Regions from separate parts of the Nocardiopsis sp. iso_186 genome, predicted to be linked through region 2. Evidence: riboswitches for the same ligand, from Rfam matches in the RefSeq annotation. Region 2 holds a riboswitch; the other holds the start of a gene.

Region 1 (9,049 bases), 2.5 Mb from region 2:
TCACCGACATCGACCTCACCGACATGGTGCGCTTCCACCGTGAGAACGGCGCGATGGTCACCATCGGGCTCAAGCGGGTGGCCAATCCGCTGGAGTTCGGCATCATCATCGTTGACGACGCGGGCCGCATCCAGCGGTTCCTGGAGAAGCCGACCTGGGGCCAGGTCTTCTCCGACACCGTCAACACCGGCATCTACATCATGGAACCCGAGGTTCTCGACCAGTTCGCCGCGGGCGAGAACGTTGACTGGTCCTCCGATGTCTTCCCCAAGCTCCTTGAGGCCGGCGCCCCGCTCTACGGCTACATCGCCGAGGGCTACTGGGAGGACGTGGGCACCCACGAGAGCTATCTGAGCGCCCAGGCCGACGTGCTCTCGGGCAAGGTTGACGTGGAGATCGACGGTTTCGAGATGTCCCCGGGCATCTGGGTCGCGGAGGGTGCGGAGGTCAACGCGGACGCCGTCCTCAAGGGCCCGCTCTACATCGGCGACTACGCCAAGGTGGAAGCAGGCGCGGAGCTGCGCGAGTACACCGTGCTCGGCAGCAACGTCGTCGTGCGCTCCGAGGCGTTCCTGCACCGCGCAGTGGTGCACGACAACGTCTACGTGGGCACCGGCACCCACCTGCGCGGCTGTGTCATCGGCAAGAACACCGACATCATGACCGGTGCTCGTGTCGAAGAGGGCACGGTCGTCGGTGAAGAGTGCGTCATCGAGTCCGAGGCGTATCTCGCCAACAACATCAAGGTGTACCCGTTCAAGACGATCGAGGCCGGCGCGGTCGTCAACGCCAACGTCATCTGGGAGTCCAAAGGGCAACGATCGCTGTTCGGGCCCCGTGGCGTGTCCGGCCTCATCAACGTCGAGATCACCCCCGAACTCGCCGTTCAGTTGGCCAGCGCCTACGCCACCACGCTGAAGAAGGGCGCGGTGGTCACCACCTCCCGGGACGCCTCTCGGGCCGCGCGGACGTTCAAGCGGGCCGTGATCAGCGCTCTCACGGCAGGGGCCATCAACGTCGAGGACCTGGAGGCGGTGCCACTGCCGGTGGCGCGCTTCCACACCTCACGGTCGGGGCTCAGCGGCGGGATCTCGCTGCGCACGACCCCCGGGGACCCGCAGTCGGTGGACATCATGTTCCTCGACGAGACGGGGGCCGACCTCTCTCCGGCTGCCCAGCGCAAGCTGGAGCGGGTGTTCTCCCGGCAGGAGTACCGGCGTGCCTTCCCGGGCGAGATCGCCGAGCTCTCCTTCCCCTCGCGCGACGTCGAGGTCTACACCCATGAGCTGCTGCGCAGGATCGACACCTCCGGTGTGGACGGGGCCGATCTCAAGGTCGTGGTGGACTGCGCCGGCGGAACCGGTTCGCTGATCCTGCCGTCCCTGCTGGGGCGGATCGGAGCAGAGGTCCTCACCGTCAACAACCGGTTGGACGAGGACTCGCCCACCGACACCCTGGCCAAACAGATGCGCGACCTCCAGCGGCTGGGCGAGCTGGTGGGATCCTCGCGTGCTGACTTCGGGGTGCGCTTCGACCCTGTGGCCGAGCGGCTGTCCATCGTGGACGGCAACGGCGAGCTCGTGGAGAACGAGCGGGCCCTGCTGGTGGTGCTCGACCTGGTAGCTGCGGAACGTCGCGGCGGAAAGGTGGCGTTGCCCGTCACCACGACCAGGGTCGCCGAGAAGGTGGCGAACTTCCACGGGGTCGGCGTGGTCTGGACCCCGACGGCCACCGACGAGCTCACCAAGGCCGCCATGGCCGATGACATCGTGTTCGCTGCGGACGGCCGGGGCGGGTTCATCCTGCCGGAGTTCTCCCGGACCTCCGATGCGATCGCGGCGTTCGTCCGGTTGGTCGGCCTGGTGGCCCGCACCAAGTTGTCGCTCAGCCAGATCGACGACCGTATCCCGCGGGCGCACCTGTTGCGTCGTTCGGTGCCCACCCCCTGGGCGGTCAAGGGCAGCGTGATGCGTGAGGTGGTGGAGGCCGCGGAGGGCCGCGAGATCGACACCACCGACGGGGTCAGGGTCCTGGAGCCCGACGGTTCCTGGGCGCTTGTCCTGCCCGACACCGCCGAGGCGGTGACGCACCTGTGGGCCGAGGGGCCCGATGCCGACACCGCCCAGCGGTTGCTTGAGGAGTGGGCGGCCGTGGTCGAACGGGCCGAGGGTTAGGCCGCGGCCGGGCGGGTACTCGTCCGGCCGGCGCGCGTCCGGTGAAAGCCGTGCCGGGCGCGCGCTCGCGGTACGGTCCGACCCGCGGAACTCCCCAGGACGGCGCAGGTGTGGACAGCGCACAGATATGGTTTAGAGTCGAGTGCTCCTGGTGTAAGAGATGGTGAAAAAGGGGCGATTGCGCGGGATGAGAACGTGAGGCATGAAGCCTGACGGTGCGGCGGACGACGCCGCCGTAACCTGTTGATCACCAGCCGAATCAAGGACCGCCCCGTGCGGTAGGAGGCCGAGCCGACCTATGTCGAGCGTTTACTGCACGCAGTGCGGTCACGCCGTTGCGGACGATGCCCGTTTCTGCTCTAACTGCGGTTCCCCCATCAACAAGTCCGGGGGAGACCAACCGCGCGAGCGCATCGGCGAGACGACGTCCACCATCTCCATCTCCGGCATCCAGGCGCTGGAAGCCGAGAGCGACGGCGCGGACGAGGTGGGGCACGACCCCGCGGCCGTGGAGGCGCTCCCGGCGGGCACCGCGCTCCTCGTCGTCAAACGAGGTCCCAACGCGGGAAGCCGTTTCCTGCTGGACAAGGACGTCACCACGGCGGGGCGTCACCCCAACAGCGACATCTTCCTCGACGACGTGACCGTCTCGCGGCGGCACGTCGAGTTCTATCGCCGCGGTGGTTCCTTCGGGGTCCGTGACGTCGGCAGCCTCAACGGCACCTACGTCAACCGTGAGCGCATCGACGAGGCCGAGCTCGGCGGTGGCGACGAGGTCCAGATCGGCAAGTTCCGCCTGGTCCTGCTGACCAACCCGCGACGGGGCTGAGTCGCGCACACGAACGGGTGGGGGCGGAGGCATTTCCGGCCCCACCCGGATCACAGGTTTGCACCTCTCCCAACTCGGACAACCTTCTAGGGAAGACCGCTGCCGAGTGCGCGTGTGTCGGGGTGCCAACCACAGTTCCCGGCTCCGGGCAACTGCGCGTCGGGGGAGCGGGGGCCACCATGTCCCGCCCTGGACGGTTCGTGCGGATCTCGGCGGTGTACCGTGAAAGACGGAGCAGAGCGCACCCTGGGGTGTGTGTCCCTCCGAACGCGACGAGTCGTGGGACGGAGCCGCAGTGAAGCACATGGAGGTCGTCGGCGTCCGGGTCGAGATGCCCGCCAACCAACCGATTGTCCTACTCAAGGAGACCGATGGGGAGCGCTACCTCCCCATCTGGATCGGCGCGGTGGAAGCCACCGCGATCGCTCTTGCGCAGCAGGGCGTCAAGCCTGCCCGTCCCCTCACCCACGACCTGTTCCGCGATGTCCTGGACGCGTTGGACGCCACGTTGACCACGGTCAACATCACGGCCCTGGAGAACGGGATCTTCTACGCCGACCTGGTGTTCTCCAACGGTGTGGAGGTCAGCGCCCGCCCCTCCGACTCCATCGCGCTGGCGTTGCGCACGGGTACGCCGATCTATGCCCGTGACGACGTCATCGAGGAGGCCGGAGTGCCGATCCCCGATGAGCAGGAAGACGAGGTCGAGCGCTTCCGGGAGTTCCTCGACAACATCACTCCCGAGGACTTCGGCCGGACCACGTAGGCAGCCGTGACACCGCGTTGGCCCGTCAGACACCGCGGAGGACGACCATTCCGCGGTGCTTCGGCGAGCCGGTCGTTCCCCGGGATGCGACCCGGACGAAAGAACGTGAAGCGCGACGCGCCGAGGGCTGTCGTTGACGCTGTCCATGCCACCGGCTTACCGTCACTGTTGAAGCAACCTGCGGCGTCTCGCGTTATCTCCCCTTGTCAAACCGCCGCAGGTCGAGGAGCCGGAGGTTCGGCGTGGCGGTTATCAGCGGCAAGCAGCAAGCCTCCGACCACAGGCGGTCAGCCGTGCGGTTGGCCGGTGAGCAGGGCCTGCTGTGCGAACAGGACGTAGTGGGGCTGCCAATGGACGTCGGATACCGTGGACCCGCGGCCTGTGCGGCCGCGGGTATCACGTACCGTCAGCTCGATTACTGGGCGAGAACCCGGCTGGTCGAGCCCAGCGTCAGCGTGTCCGAGGACACGGTCGGCCAGCGCCTGTACAGCTTCCGCGACATCCTTGTCCTCAAGGTGGTCAAACGCCTCTTGGACACCGGGATCTCGCTCCAGCAGATTCGTACGGCGGTGGACCACCTGCGCCACCGCAACATCGCCGATCTCGCCCAGGTCACCCTCATGAGCGACGGGGTCAGCGTCTACGAGTGCACCTCGCCCAACGAGGTCGTGGACCTGCTCCAGGGCGGACAGGGCGTGTTCGGCATCGCGTTGGGGCGTGTCTGGCGTGAACTGGAAGGAAGCCTGAGCGAACTCCAGGGCGAGAACCTGTCGGCGGCCGACGCGCGGTCGGCGGACCCCCATCCCGGCGACGAGCTGGCCCGTCGGCGCCGCGAGCGCCGCACCGGCTGATCCGCAACCGCGCCGGCGACTTCCGGCGCGGATCCGGGGGCCAAGCGACGCGCAACCGGGTTTCCGGCGGGGCCGGGCGTGTGACCCGCTTCTCGCCACCGCGGGCACGGGCCCGATAGCACGGTCAGTACGATGGCTATGGCAGAGTACGCCACAGTTTCAGTACGAACAGCCGTTGATACCGCACGGGAGAGACCCCGACCACGGGGCGCCGACGGGGCAAGACTCCCCAGCTAACCTCTCAGGCACCAAGGACCGTGTGGATAGGCACTCTGGAGCACCACGCCCGCGGCGCGCCCGCGGTCACCGTGGGTGACAGAGGGGGAGACCAGGAGCAAGCCGCTCGTCGGCCCAGCGACCAGGAGGTCTCCATGCCGGATCAGCACGTCCCCGCGTACCGCGCTCCCGCCACCGTCTTCGCCGACCGCCACATCGGCCCCGACGAGGTCGAGCGCGCGGTCATGCTGGAGGCGGTGGGGTACGGCTCCACCGCGGAGCTGATGGCCGCTGCCGTCCCCAGCAGCATCCTGAGCGCTCCCGGAGCGCCGGCCGCCCTGGGCCTGCCCGAGCCCGCCAGCGAGACCGAGGCGCTGGCCGAACTGCGCGCGCTGGCCGACACCAACCAGGTACTCGTCTCGATGATCGGCCAGGGCTACTACGACACCGTCGTCCCCCCGGTCATCCTGCGCAACATCATGGAGAACCCGGCCTGGTACACCGCTTATACGCCCTACCAGCCCGAGATCTCCCAGGGCCGCCTCGAGGCACTGCTCAACTTCCAGACCATGGTTGCCGACCTCACCGGCCTGCCGGTCTCCGGCGCCTCCCTCCTGGACGAGGCGACCGCAGCCGCGGAGGCCATGACGCTGGCCCGGCGCGCCACCAAGAGCAAGAGCGCCAGTTTCGTCGTCAACTCCAACGTCTTCGGTCAGACCCTTGCGGTGCTGCGGACCCGTGCCGAGCCGCTGGGAATCGACGTCGTGGTCGCCGATCTGTCCGACGGTCTGCCCGAAGGCGACATCTTCGGTGTGCTCGTGCAGTACCCGGCTGCCTCCGGCGAGGTCCGCGACCCCCGGCCGCTCATCGAAGCCGCCCACGAGCGCGGCGCGCTGGCCGTGGTCGCGGCCGACATCCTGGCTCTCACCGTGCTGACCTCGCCCGGTGGGCTGGGCGCGGACATCGCGGTCGGCTCTACACAGCGCTTCGGCGTTCCCATGGGCTTCGGTGGTCCGCACGCCGGCTACATGTCGGTTCGCGAAGGACTCCAGCGCCAGCTTCCCGGCCGTCTGGTCGGAGTGTCGGTGGACGCCGCGGGCAACCCTGCCTACCGCCTGGCCCTGCAGACCCGCGAACAGCACATCCGTCGCGAGAAGGCCACCAGCAACATCTGCACCGCCCAAGTGCTGCTGGCCAACATGGCCGGGATGTACGCCGTCTACCACGGCCCCCGGGGACTGCGGGCAATCGCCGAGCGTGTCCACGGTCGGGCCGTCCTGCTGGCGGCCGGACTGCGTTCCGCCGGGGTCGAGGTGCTCACCGACTCCTTCTTCGACACCCTGCGGGTGCGCGTTCCCGGCCGGGCCGACGCCGTCGTCGAGGCCGCCCGCGAGGCGGGCGTCAACCTGTTCCGGGTGGACGCCGACACCGTGGGCATCTCCTGCGACGAGACCACCACCTCCGGACACGTCGCCCTGGTACTGAACGCGTTCGGGGCCAGAGTGCCCAACGACGCGGCCCCGGCGGCCCCGGTGCTGCCCGCCGCGCTGGCCAGGGAGGTCAACTACCTCGCCCATCCCGTGTTCAACACCCACCGCAGCGAGACCTCGCTGCTGCGCTACATGCGCCGACTGGCCGACAAGGACCTGGCCCTGGACCGCACGATGATCCCCCTGGGCTCGTGCACCATGAAGCTCAACGCCACGGCCGAGATGGAAGCCGTGACCTGGCCGGAGTTCGCCGGTCTGCACCCCTTCGCGCCGCTGGAGCAGGCGGCCGGCCTGGTGCGCGTCGTGCGCGACCTGGAGACGTGGTTGGCCGAGGTCACCGGCTACGACGCGGTGTCCCTGCAGCCCAACGCGGGTTCGCAGGGGGAGCTCGCCGGCCTGCTGGCCATTCGGGAGTACCACCGCTCCCGTGGTGACGCCGCACGCGAGGTCTGCCTGATCCCCAGCTCCGCGCACGGCACCAATGCCGCCAGCGCCATCATGGCGGGCATGCGCGTCACCGTGGTCGCCTGCGACGAGGGCGGCAACATCGACCTCGACGACCTGCGCGCCAAGATCGCCAAGACCGGTGACGCGCTGGCGGCGATCATGGTGACCTATCCGTCCACGCACGGCGTGTACGAGGACACCATCACCGAGGTGTGCCGTCTGGTGCACGAGGGCGGCGGCCAGGTATACGTGGACGGCGCCAACCTCAACGCCCTCGTCGGCTGGGCCAAGCCGGGCGAGTTCGGCGCCGACGTCAGCCACCTCAACCTGCACAAGACCTTCTGTATCCCGCACGGCGGCGGAGGCCCGGGGGTCGGTCCGGTGGCGGTGCGCGCGCACCTCGCCGACTTCCTGCCCAACCACCCCGCCCAGTCCGAGGCGGGCCCCTACACCGGCGTCGGCCCGGTCTCGGCCGCCCCGTTCGGTTCGGCGGGCATCCTGCCGATTTCCTGGGCCTACATCCGGATGATGGGGGAGGAGGGGCTGCGCGCGGCCACCGAGACCGCGGTGCTGGCCGCCAACTACGTCGCCAAGCGGCTGGCCCCCCACTACCCGGTGCTGTACGCGGGTACCGACGGCCTCGTGGCCCACGAGTGCATCATCGACATCCGCGGTCTGCAGAAGGCGACCGGTATCTCCAACGACGACCTCACCAAGCGGCTCATCGACTACGGGTTCCACGCCCCCACGATGTCCTTCCCGGTGGCCGGCACCCTGATGATCGAACCCACGGAGAGCGAGGACCTGGCAGAGCTGGACCGCTTCGTCAACGCGATGGTCGCGATCCGCGCCGAGATCGACCGGGTCGCCGACGGCTCATACGAGCGGGAGGACAATCCGCTCAAGAACGCCCCGCACACCGCGGAGGCGCTGACCGCCGACGACTGGAAGCACGCCTACAGCCGGTCAGAGGCCGCCTACCCGGTGCCCTCGCTGCGCCGGTCCAAGTACTGGGTCCCGGTGGCGCGTATCGACCAGGCGTTCGGCGACCGGAACCTGGTCTGCTCCTGCCCGCCGCCCGAGGCGTTCGAGGAGTAACCGCTGCGGCGCGGTGGCGGCAGCCCGTTCCGACGGTGCCGTCGCCACCGCGATCCGATCGACACCGCCTTTCAATGATCTACAACGTAAAGACGGCGGATTTGTCGCGTCGATCTTCCCGCGGACAGGCCTGTCCTGTTCTCTGCGGCGGACACAGCGGTTAGGCTCCCAACCGAGCCACTCAACCCCCTGCGTGGAAAGCGAATCATGACCGCCATGTCCGGCACCCCCCTGGATTCCGACGCAGGAGATTCCGACTTCGCGAGCCTGTGCGACCAGGCTCGCGACCTCGCCGAGGCCGGCCACCTGCGCCGCGCCGCCGCGATCTACGAACGGGTCGCCGCCGAGGCCGGGCCGTCCCGCCGGGCCCAGGCGTCCCTCGGACTGGCCGTGGTGCACGAACAACTCGGCGATCCTGCTGCCGCGCGCCGCGCGGATGAGAATGCGGTGGCCACCGGCCACCCCGAATTCGGTCCGCGCGCCGCCTACCACCTGGCGCTCCTCCACGAACGCGCCGGCGCGGCAGCCGAGGAGGCCGCGGCCTGGCGACAGGTCCTGGCCTTCGACAACGAGCGCTACCTCCAGGCCGCCCATCGCGGACTCGCGCGGCTGGCCGAGGAGCGCGGTGACGAGCAGGGAGCAGACCAACACTGGCAGTTGGCGCTGGAGGGGCAGGACGCCGCCGTGGTGGCCGCCACCGCTCACGACTACGCACGCGGGCTCCTGGCGCGCGGCGCGGTGACGCGGGCCGAAGAGGTCATCGCCCGGGGGCTCGCGGCGCAGGAGGACCCGGCCCTGCGCGTCCTGCTGGGTGCGGTGCACGTCGAGCGTGCGATCGCCGAGTTCGGTGCCGCCACGGCAGGGGGACCCGGCGGGCTCGACCCGATGGACACCGGTGTCGCCTACGAACTTCTGGCCCGCCTCCTGGCGGTACGCGGTGACGCCGACACCTCCGCGACCGCATGGGAGGAGGGGCTGGACCACCGTGATCCTTCCGTGGCAGCCGAGGTACGCACCCGGCTGCGCCGCGGTTTCCTCGTGCCCGACGCCGAGGACGCCGACACCGAGCCCGCTCCGTCCTGGTGGGACCCCTACCTGGAGGCGGCGGTCGCCCAGGACAGTGTGCCCATGCTCGCGGGGGAGCTCTTCCTGGCACTCGACCAGCTCTACAGCCACTT
Region 2 (9,049 bases):
CCTCCCCCTTCTGCGCGGCGAGACCGCGCTGCCCGAGGCCCATGCACTGGTCACGGTCTTCGCGTTGCGCGCCCTCGGCGTCACCCGCGAAACCGCTCTGGAAGCAAGCCGGGACGAGTAGAACAAACACAGAGCCACGCTTCGGTCACACACCGTTTTTTTGGCGTGCTCGGAACTCCCCCCGCCCCAGGTGCACGGGTGTGCACGGCGCTTCTGATAGGCGAGAATCGCACACCAACTGGTGTTCGTCCTCTCCCCCCGAAGGAACCACCGACAGTGTCGCTCGCGTTGATCGTCCTGGGTGCCCTGCTGGTCGCGGCCGCGGTGCTCAACCGCCTCCCTTTTCGCCCGTCCAGGGCCGTTCCCGCCTCCCCTGCGTCACCCCCGGGCAGACGACATCCGCACACCGCTCCGATCCGCCTCACCGAGCAGGGCCGCGCAACACTCACCACGATCGGCGGCAGCATGCTGATCATCGCGTTCTTCCTCGCCCTCTCAGGGCTCTGAGGAACTCCTGAACCCGCCGGGGCCGCGCGAAGAGGGTCAGCCCGACGCGTCCCCCACCTCCCGGCCGACACTGCCGGCCACTGTTGCCGCCAGGGCTGCGGTGGCAACGGTCGCAGTGAAAGCAGCGATCACCGAGGCCGTCCGGCGGCGGCGGAACCTGCGCAGGGCCTCGGCCAGCGCCAGGGAGCGCTCAGGGGGCCCGAAGCTCCCGACGCACAATCGGGGATCGAGCTCGAGCCGGTTCCACAACCGCGGCCAGGGTCGCAGCCGTCCCACCGGCGCCGGTCGCGGAGCGGAGCCGGCCGGGCGCCGCGGTGAAACGCTGACCGAGCGCCGCGGCTTCGCCCTTGCAGCAGCGGAGGGTCAACCCGCGAGCACGACCGGGTCGGGGCCGAGGTAGCGCAACTCGCCCGGCGCGTTGTGCAGCAGTTCCGCAAGCAACTGTGCGCAGGCGCGTGCGTCGCCCAGTGCTGTGTGCTGCCCGGTCGGCCAGTCGCCCCCCAAGGCATGACTGGCCCGGGCCAGCGAGTAGCGCTCCAGTTCGACCTGGGAACGCAGGGTGCGCAGGGTACACAGACCGGGCAGCCCGGCCGGCAGTCCCGTGGCCACGAGTTCAGCGGTCAGAAAGGCGTCCTCGAAGTCGAGGTTGTGTCCCACGAGAACCGCTCCGGAGAAGAGCTCGGTGAGCTCACCGGTGAGCTCACCGATCCTGGGCGCACCCACCACGTCGCCGTCGGCTATCCCGTGGAACTCCTGTCCGGTGACCGCGATCCGGGGGTCAACAAGCGTGGTGAACTCGCGCAGCACCGTGCCGTCACCGCGCATGCGCACGACAGCGATCTCGCAGACCCTGGCCCCCTTCTCCGGCAAGAGCCCGGTCGTCTCGACGTTGACCACGGCGTACTCCAGGTCGAGTGCGCGGTGACCGCCTCTGCCCCGGGTCAGCGCACCGATGTGCACGGCTCTGCGGCCGGCGTGATCCTCGTGCGACACGTCTTCGTCTCCTCGCGTGTTGGCGGCGCGTTCCGGCCGGTCCGCGCCCCTCACGCGCCCAAACGCGAACCAAGCCCTGACCCTACCCGTCAGCACCGACGCAACCCTTTGCCCGTACCTGTCGTGGCGCGTATCCGTGCGACCGGACGCCTGGGCCTTCTCGGACGGTGACCGACCCCGGACCGGAAGGCTCCGACGGTAGGTAAAGATGGGATGAAAGTTTTCGTTTCTCCCACTATTGACCACGGAGCAGTGATGGCACAGAGCGCACCGCCCGCCTACGTCCCGCTCGTCGAAGTGACCCGTTCAGGAATGCGGGAGGGCGTGCACTACGGAGCGGTCGTAGCGCTGACCGCCGCGGGGGAGGTGGGTTACGCCCTGGGCGACGTGACGGCCCCCATGTTCCCGCGCTCGGCCGCCAAACCGTTCCAGGCGTTGGCCGCCCTGCGCGCAGGAGCCCGACTGACGGGAAGCCAGGTGGCGATCGCGGCGGGCAGTCACAGTGGAGCCGACATCCACGTGGCCAGCGTAACCGCGACACTGGCCGCGGCCGGGCTCACCGAAGCCGACCTGGGCTGCCCCGAGGACTGGCCCATGGACCGCCGGACCCGCGACGCCCTGCTCCGTGCGGACGGGGCGCCCAGCCGCACACTGATGAACTGCTCGGGCAAGCACGCCGCGATGCTGGACGCCTGTGTGCGCCGGGGCTGGGACCTCCGCGGCTACCTTTCCCCCTCCCACCCGCTCCAGTTGCTGATCCGTGAAGCGGTCGAGGAGAAGTGCGGCGAACCGATCGCGCACACGGCGGTGGACGGCTGCGGCGCCCCCCAACTCGCGGTGTCCTTGACCGGTCTGACCCGAGGGTTCCAGGCGATGGCGCTGGCTCCCGAAGGATCGATCGAACACACGATCAACGCCGCCATGCGTGCGTTCCCGGAATACGTGGCGGGTGAGGGCCGGGTGGACACCGTGCTCATGCGCGCTCTGCCCGGAGCGACCTCGAAGATCGGCGCCGAGGGCGTCATCGTGGTCGCGGCGCCCACCGGTGAGACGGCCGCGGTCAAGATCAGCGACGGAGACCCGCTGCCCCGCGCGGGGGCCATGGTCGCGCTCACCGCGCTGTCCTCGGTGGGGGCCGACATCTCCGGAACCGAGGACCTGCTCGCCACGGACGTGACCGGAGGCGGAGGAGTCGTCGGAGTGATCCGCCCGCTCGGCTGAGCCGATTGCCTGCGGCCGGCCACCGGGCCCGCGCCTCCGATGCTGTTGCCCCGGAGTTCGGGGCAACAGCATCGGAGGCGCGAAGTTGATTCCGGCGGCACCGTCCCGCCGTGAGTGCCGGGTCCTAGAATTTCCAGCGTCCGCAGGGAGTTCGTGTTGCGAGGAGAGCACATGCGCGAAGTCGTCGTCGTGGGCGCCGGCCTGGCCGGCCTGAGCACCGCGGAGGCTCTCCGGGGCGCCGGCTTTGACGGAACCATCACCCTGGTCGGCGAGGAGGCGCACGAGCCTTACTCGCGCCCGCCGCTGTCCAAGGAATTGCTGACGGGCAAGGGGACAGGGGCGGGTGTGCGGCTGCGCGGCCCCGAGGAACTGTCCGCGCTCGACCTCGACCTGCGCCTGGGGGTGCGGGCGTTGGCCCTGCACCCGGGGGAACGTGCGGTAGAACTCTCCGACGGTTCCCGGGTGACCGGCGACAGCGTGGTGATCGCGACCGGGGGCGCTGCTCGCCGCCCCGACACGACGCTGTCCGGCGTGCACGTGCTGCGCACCCTTGACGACGCCGAAGCGCTGCGTGCCGAACTCGCCGAGCACGAGCGGATCACAGTGGTGGGTGCCGGGTTCATCGGCGCCGAGGTCGCCGCGAGCGCCCGCGCGCTGGGACTGGAGGTCACCCTGATCGAAGCGGCAGCAACGCCGCTGACCCGGACGGTGGATCCGAGGGTCGGCTCGGTGCTGGCCGAGTTGCACCGTGACAACGGCGTGGACCTGCGGGTGGGCGTGGGCGTCCGCGCGTTGGAGGGCACCGGACGGGTCGAGCGGGTCCGTCTGGCCGACGACAGCACGGTGGAGGCGTCCCTAGTCGTCGCGGGGCTGGGCGTGAACCTCAACACCGGTTGGCTCGCCGGGTCGGGGGTCGAGCTGGACGCCGGTGACCAGGCGGTGCGCTGCGACGAGCACTGCGCAACCTCCCTGCCGGGGGTGTACGCCGCGGGCGACCTCGCCAGTTGGCCGCATCCTCGCTACGGCGGACGCACCCGGCTGGAGCACTGGACCAATGCCGGGGAGCAGGCAGCGGTGGTGGCGCACAATCTGCTGGCGGGGTCGGGAACGCGGTGGGCCTATCAACCGGTTCCCTACTTCTGGTCCGACCAGTACGGCGCAAAGGTTCAGCTGCTGGGCCAGGCGACACCCGCCGATTCCGTGGAGATCGTGCACGGGTCCCCCGAGAGCCGCAAGTTCGTCGCGTTCTTCGGCCGCGCGGGCATGCTGGTCGGCGTGCTCGGGCTGCGTTCGACGCCCAAGACCATGCGCTACCGAAAACTCCTGGAGCAACCGACCGCCTGGACCGACGCCTTGGCCGCGGCCGCTCCCTAGCCCTCGACGCTGATGGCCTGCTTTGGACAGAGCCGGGCGGCCTCTTCGACCTCCGGGCGCAGCTCCGGTCCGGGCTCCTCCTGGAGGACGTAGAGGTAGTCGTCGTCGCGGACTTCGAATACCTCGGGGACGATCCCCATACAGACCGCGTTGCTCTCGCACCGATCGAAATCGACCTTCACCCGCATGTGCCGCTCCCGCTCGCCGTGGTGGCCAGGACCCGAAACCGCCAGGTCGCGGTCGGGCTCGCCTCTCCGGGCATCGGCCCGGCGCCTGCCTGCCGCTCGGGCGGCCACCCCGGTTCAGCTTCCCGGAAATGGCCGCCCCTAAAACTCTGCCGCACCTAGTCCTGAGCGAACCGGTCGGTCGCCTCGATCAGCTGGTGCAGGATCCCCGGCTCGCTGAAGGCGTGCCCGGCATCATCGACCAGGTGGAACTCCGCCTCCGGCCAGGCCCGGTGGAGATCGAAGGCCGTGGTGGCCGGGGTGCACACGTCATAGCGCCCCTGCACGATCACCCCCGGGATGGCAGCGAGCTTTCCGGCGTTCTCGATGAGCTGGCCCGGGGTGAAGAAGCCGCCGTGTACGAAGAAGTGGTTCTCGATCCGCGCGAAGGCCAGCGCGTAGTCGGCCTGGGCGTGCTTGGCGCGCACCTTCTCGTCGGGACGCAGGGTGATCGTGGACCCCTCCCAAACACTCCAGGCCCTCGCCGCTTCCAGCCTGACATCGCGATCGGGGGAATTGAGCCGCTCCGAGTACGCCCCGATCAAGTCGTCGCGTTCCTCGACGGGAATCGGGGCGAGGTAGGACTCCCACACGTCCGGGAACAAGAACGACGCGCCACTCTGGTAGAACCAGCGCAGTTCCTCGTTGCGCAAGGTGAAGATTCCGCGCACGATGATCTCGCTCACCCGTTCAGGGTGCTGTTCGGCGTAGGCCAGGGCCAGCGCGCTCCCCCACGAGCCGCCGAAGACCTGCCACTGGTCCGCCCCGGTCATCACTCGCAGGCGCTCGATGTCGCCGACGAGACTCCAGGTGGTGTTGGCGTGCAGTTGGGTGTCCATTCGGCTGGCGTGCGGGGTACTGCGCCCGCAGTTGCGCTGGTCGAAGAGCAGGACACGGTAACGCTGGGGATCGAACAGACGACGGTGGTCGGGCGAACAGCCCGCCCCAGGGCCGCCGTGCAAAAAGACCACCGGTTTGCCCGCGGGATTTCCCGCGAGCTCCCAGTAGATCCGGTTGCCGTCGCCGACATCGAGCATGCCGCTGTCATACGGCTCGATGGGCGGATACAGCGTGCGCATGGAAAGCGCCCTTCTTTCAACGAGGCTTGGGGTGGTCGTGGCAGGAGCCGGGCGTCAGGAGAGGCTGGTCTCAACAAACGGTGCGAACACGCAGACGCAGGCGGGCACGCCGGCGCCGCACTGCTCACCGTGGGCGATCATCTCCTCGGCACGTGAGCGGCTGCGGACGCGGGGAGCCGGCGTGAACGGCACCGAAACCTTTCGGCTTCGTCCGGCAGCAGGACCGCCCTGCCGCGGGGGTACGCGGGGGAGGAAGCCGTGACCGCGCTCCCCGATCGGGGCAGCGGGCAGGGGCCGGAGCGCAACGGTGGGGCACACATGGCGCAGGCCGGCTCTGCGGGGTGGTTGACGGGGCAGCGCGCCCACCCGTGCGGTATCGGCTGGAGACCGTCTGACGGCCGGACCGCCAAGGATCCTGACCGTCGCACAACTCGTCCATCGGACTCATCCTAGAGGTGCGACACCCCGCGATCCGTCGAAACCACCGACGCCCGGGTACAGCCCGCCGCCTCCTACCCTCCGTGGCGTCTCCGGGTATTGGTCACCGTCTCGGGGATCGAATCAGCCGGGGTCGGGGAAAGATCAACAAAGCAGACCGCGTTAGGGTCGAGTGAGTCACCAGGGGAACGAGGACGAGGAACCCATGCCCAGTACCAATGACACGCGTGTAGACAGCTACCAGCCGCTCGTTGCCCCGCGCGACATCCTGGCCGAGCTGCCGATGGGCCCAGAGCGTGCCGCCTTGATCGAGGACGCCCGCTCCGAGGTCAAACGCGTGCTCGACGGCGAGGACGACCGGCTCCTGGTCATCGTGGGTCCGTGCTCGGTGCACGACCCCGCATCCGCCCTGGACTACGCCCGCCGTCTCAAGGCGCTGACGCCCTCCGTGCGCTCGGAGTTGTGCGTGGTCATGCGGGTCTACTTCGAGAAGCCGCGCACGACGCTGGGCTGGAAGGGCCTGATCAACGACCCGGGCCTCGACGACAGCTACGACGTCCACCGCGGCCTGCGCACCGCCCGCAAACTGCTGCTGGACATCGCCTCGCTGGGCGTGGTCTCCGGCACCGAGTTCCTCGACCCCATCACTCCGCAGTACATCGCCGACGTCGTGGCCTGGGGTGCCATCGGGGCGCGCACCACCGAGAGCCAGGTCCACCGTCAGCTCGGCAGTGGCCTGAGCATGCCCGTCGGCTTCAAGAACGGCACCGACGGAGACGTCCAGGTCGCCGTGGACGCCGTAGGGGCGTCGGGCGCCTCCCACACCTTCTTCGGGATCGACCCCAGCGGAGCGGGCGCCGTCGTGACCACGTCGGGCAACCCCGACTGCCATGTCATCCTGCGGGGCGGGCGCTCCGGCCCCAACTACGATGCCGACCAGGTGGGTGCGGCACTGGAGACCATCGCGGCTGCCGGACTGCCACGACGGCTGATGATCGACGCCAGTCATGCCAACAGCGGCAAGGACCACACCCGTCAGCCGGGCGTGGCCGAGGCCATCGCAGCCCAGGTTGCCGAGGGGCAGCGCGGCATCACCGGTGTCATGCTGGAGAGCTTCCTGGTGGCCGGTGCGCAGAAGCTCGGCGACCCCGCCGATCTGACCTACGGCCAGAGCATCACCGACAAGTGCATGGACTGGGAGACCACGGAGAGCGTGCTCACCGGGCTCGCCGAAGCCGTGCGCAGTCGCCGCAAGGTCAACGTCTGACCGGCTACCCCGCGACCGGGGTGTGCCGCGCCGACTGCAACAGTGAACGCGCGTTACACCCCGGCGGGGACGGTCCCAGATCGGTCTGGCTGCGCGCTGCTAGGCTGGGTCCCACTCGATGACCCTGTGCGGGAGAGTGTCCGCCGCAGCCAGCGCGGACCGCCGAAGGAGCAAACCCTCCCCAGAGAACCTCTCAGGCGCGATGGACCGCACGGGCGAGAACACTCTGGAAAGCAGGGGCGCGCATGCCCCTCGCCGAAGGTGCAAGCCGCCGTGTGCGGTGAACCTCTCAGGCACAGATGACAGAGGGGGAGGATGGGAGTCCACAGCCCTGTCCGCGTCCATCCCCGCCAGGAGTGCTCATGAGTCAGGCCCCCGAAGGTGCCCGCACCACCCCGCTGCACCAGACCCACCAAGCGTTGAACGCCAATCTGGTTGATTTCGCCGGTTGGCTGATGCCCCTGCGCTACGCCAGCGAGGCCGCCGAGCACAAGGCCGTGCGTGAGGCCGCGGGCCTGTTCGACCTTTCCCACATGGGCGAGCTTCTGGTACGCGGTGCGGGCGCGGCCTCCTTCCTCGACTACGCACTGGTGGGCCACCTCTCCGCTGTCACCCCGGGCCGCGCGCGTTACACCATGATCACCGCTGAGCACGGCGGCGTCATCGACGACCTGATCGTCTACCGCCTCGCCGAGGACGAGTACCTGATCGTGGCCAACGCCTCCAACAGCGACACGGTCTTCGCCGCGCTGACCGAGCGTGCGTCCGGCTTCGACGTGGTGCTTGCCGACGAATCGAGCGAGTACGCCCTCATCGCCGTCCAGGGCCCCAGGGCCGTGGAGATCCTGGCTCCGCTGACCGACGCCGACCTGTCCACCATCAAGTACTACGCCGGGTACCGCCACACCGTCGCAGGTCAGCCCGTACTGTTGGCGCGTACGGGCTACACCGGCGAGGACGGCTTCGAGATCTTCGTGAAGCCCGGTTCCGACGCCCCCGCGGTGTGGGACGCCCTTCTCAAGGCCGGCGAGCCCGCCGGGCTGATCCCAGCCGGACTGTCCGCCCGCGACACCCTGCGCCTGGAGGCCGGGATGCCGCTGTACGGCAATGAGCTCAGCCTGGACCGCACCCCCTACGAGGCCGGCCTGGGCCGCGTCGTCAAACTCGACAAGCCCGACGACTTCGTCGGTCGCGCGGCACTGACCGCCCGGGCCGACAGCGGTCCCACCCACACCCTCGTTGGCCTCGTCGGCCGCGGCCGACGGGTACCGCGCAAGGGCTACGACGTTCTGCGCGACGGTGTTTCTGTGGGAACCGTCACTAGCGGAGCCCCCTCCCCCTCCATCGGCAAACCCATCGCGGTCGCCTACGTGGAGGCCGGAACCGACCTGTCCAGCGGAGAGTTCGCAGTGGACGTTCGGGGACGCGCCGAACCGATGGACGTGGTTCGGCTGCCCTTCTACAAGCGGGACAAGTAGTCTTCCGCGCGACTGGTGCGTCCACCCGCAACTCCTTGACGAGGCGGGACGGGACGACGCGGCACGGGGTGGCGCACGAGCCCCCCGGCCGCTGCTGAATAATGGACAACACTCCTGGAGAGTTGAATTGAGCGTTCCCGCGGAGCTGGGCTACACCAACGAGCACGAATGGGTCTCCGTCAAGGAGGGCGTCGCCACCGTCGGTATCACGGCCTTCGCCGCCGAAGCCCTGGGTGACATCGTCTACGTCGAGCCGCCCGAGGTCGGATCGACCCTGGAAGCAGGCACAACCTGCGGCGAGGTCGAGTCCCACAAGTCGGTGAGCGAGCTGTATGCGCCGGTCAATGGCGAGGTCGTCGAGGTCAACCAGGCCGCGGTAGACGAGCCGGAGCTGATCGGTTCGGACCCCTACAGTCAGGGGTGGCTGTTCAAGGTGGAGCTCTCCGAAGAGCCGGTCGATCTACTCAC

The links. A riboswitch is a leader RNA that binds a small molecule or an ion and turns the genes downstream of it on or off. The one in region 2 is predicted to bind glycine.
Region 1: it holds a riboswitch for glycine, as region 2 does, so the genes downstream of both, gcvP (aminomethyl-transferring glycine dehydrogenase) here and gcvT (glycine cleavage system aminomethyltransferase GcvT) in region 2, are expected to answer to the same signal.

Annotation. Positions count from the first base shown of each region.
Region 1 covers NZ_CM149670.1:3,475,290-3,484,338, reverse strand. Annotated here, with positions in the region: gene AC0VYP_RS15255 (sugar phosphate nucleotidyltransferase) at 1-2,174, shown strand, start outside; gene AC0VYP_RS15250 (FHA domain-containing protein) at 2,473-3,003, shown strand; gene AC0VYP_RS15245 (bifunctional nuclease family protein) at 3,299-3,769, shown strand; gene AC0VYP_RS15240 (MerR family transcriptional regulator) at 4,012-4,620, shown strand; glycine riboswitch at 4,797-4,888, shown strand; gene gcvP (aminomethyl-transferring glycine dehydrogenase) at 4,992-7,871, shown strand; gene AC0VYP_RS15230 (tetratricopeptide repeat protein) at 8,079-9,049, shown strand, end outside.
Region 2 covers NZ_CM149670.1:1,005,808-1,014,856, reverse strand. Annotated here, with positions in the region: gene AC0VYP_RS04605 (TetR/AcrR family transcriptional regulator) at 1-121, shown strand, start outside; gene AC0VYP_RS04600 (hypothetical protein) at 277-507, shown strand; gene AC0VYP_RS04595 (hypothetical protein) at 544-783, opposite strand; gene AC0VYP_RS04590 (3'-5' exonuclease) at 871-1,500, opposite strand; gene AC0VYP_RS04585 (asparaginase) at 1,756-2,721, shown strand; gene AC0VYP_RS04580 (NAD(P)/FAD-dependent oxidoreductase) at 2,893-4,095, shown strand; gene AC0VYP_RS04575 (ferredoxin) at 4,092-4,283, opposite strand; gene pip (prolyl aminopeptidase) at 4,439-5,398, opposite strand; gene AC0VYP_RS04565 (3-deoxy-7-phosphoheptulonate synthase) at 6,042-7,103, shown strand; glycine riboswitch at 7,223-7,323, shown strand; gene gcvT (glycine cleavage system aminomethyltransferase GcvT) at 7,466-8,581, shown strand; gene gcvH (glycine cleavage system protein GcvH) at 8,709-9,049, shown strand, end outside.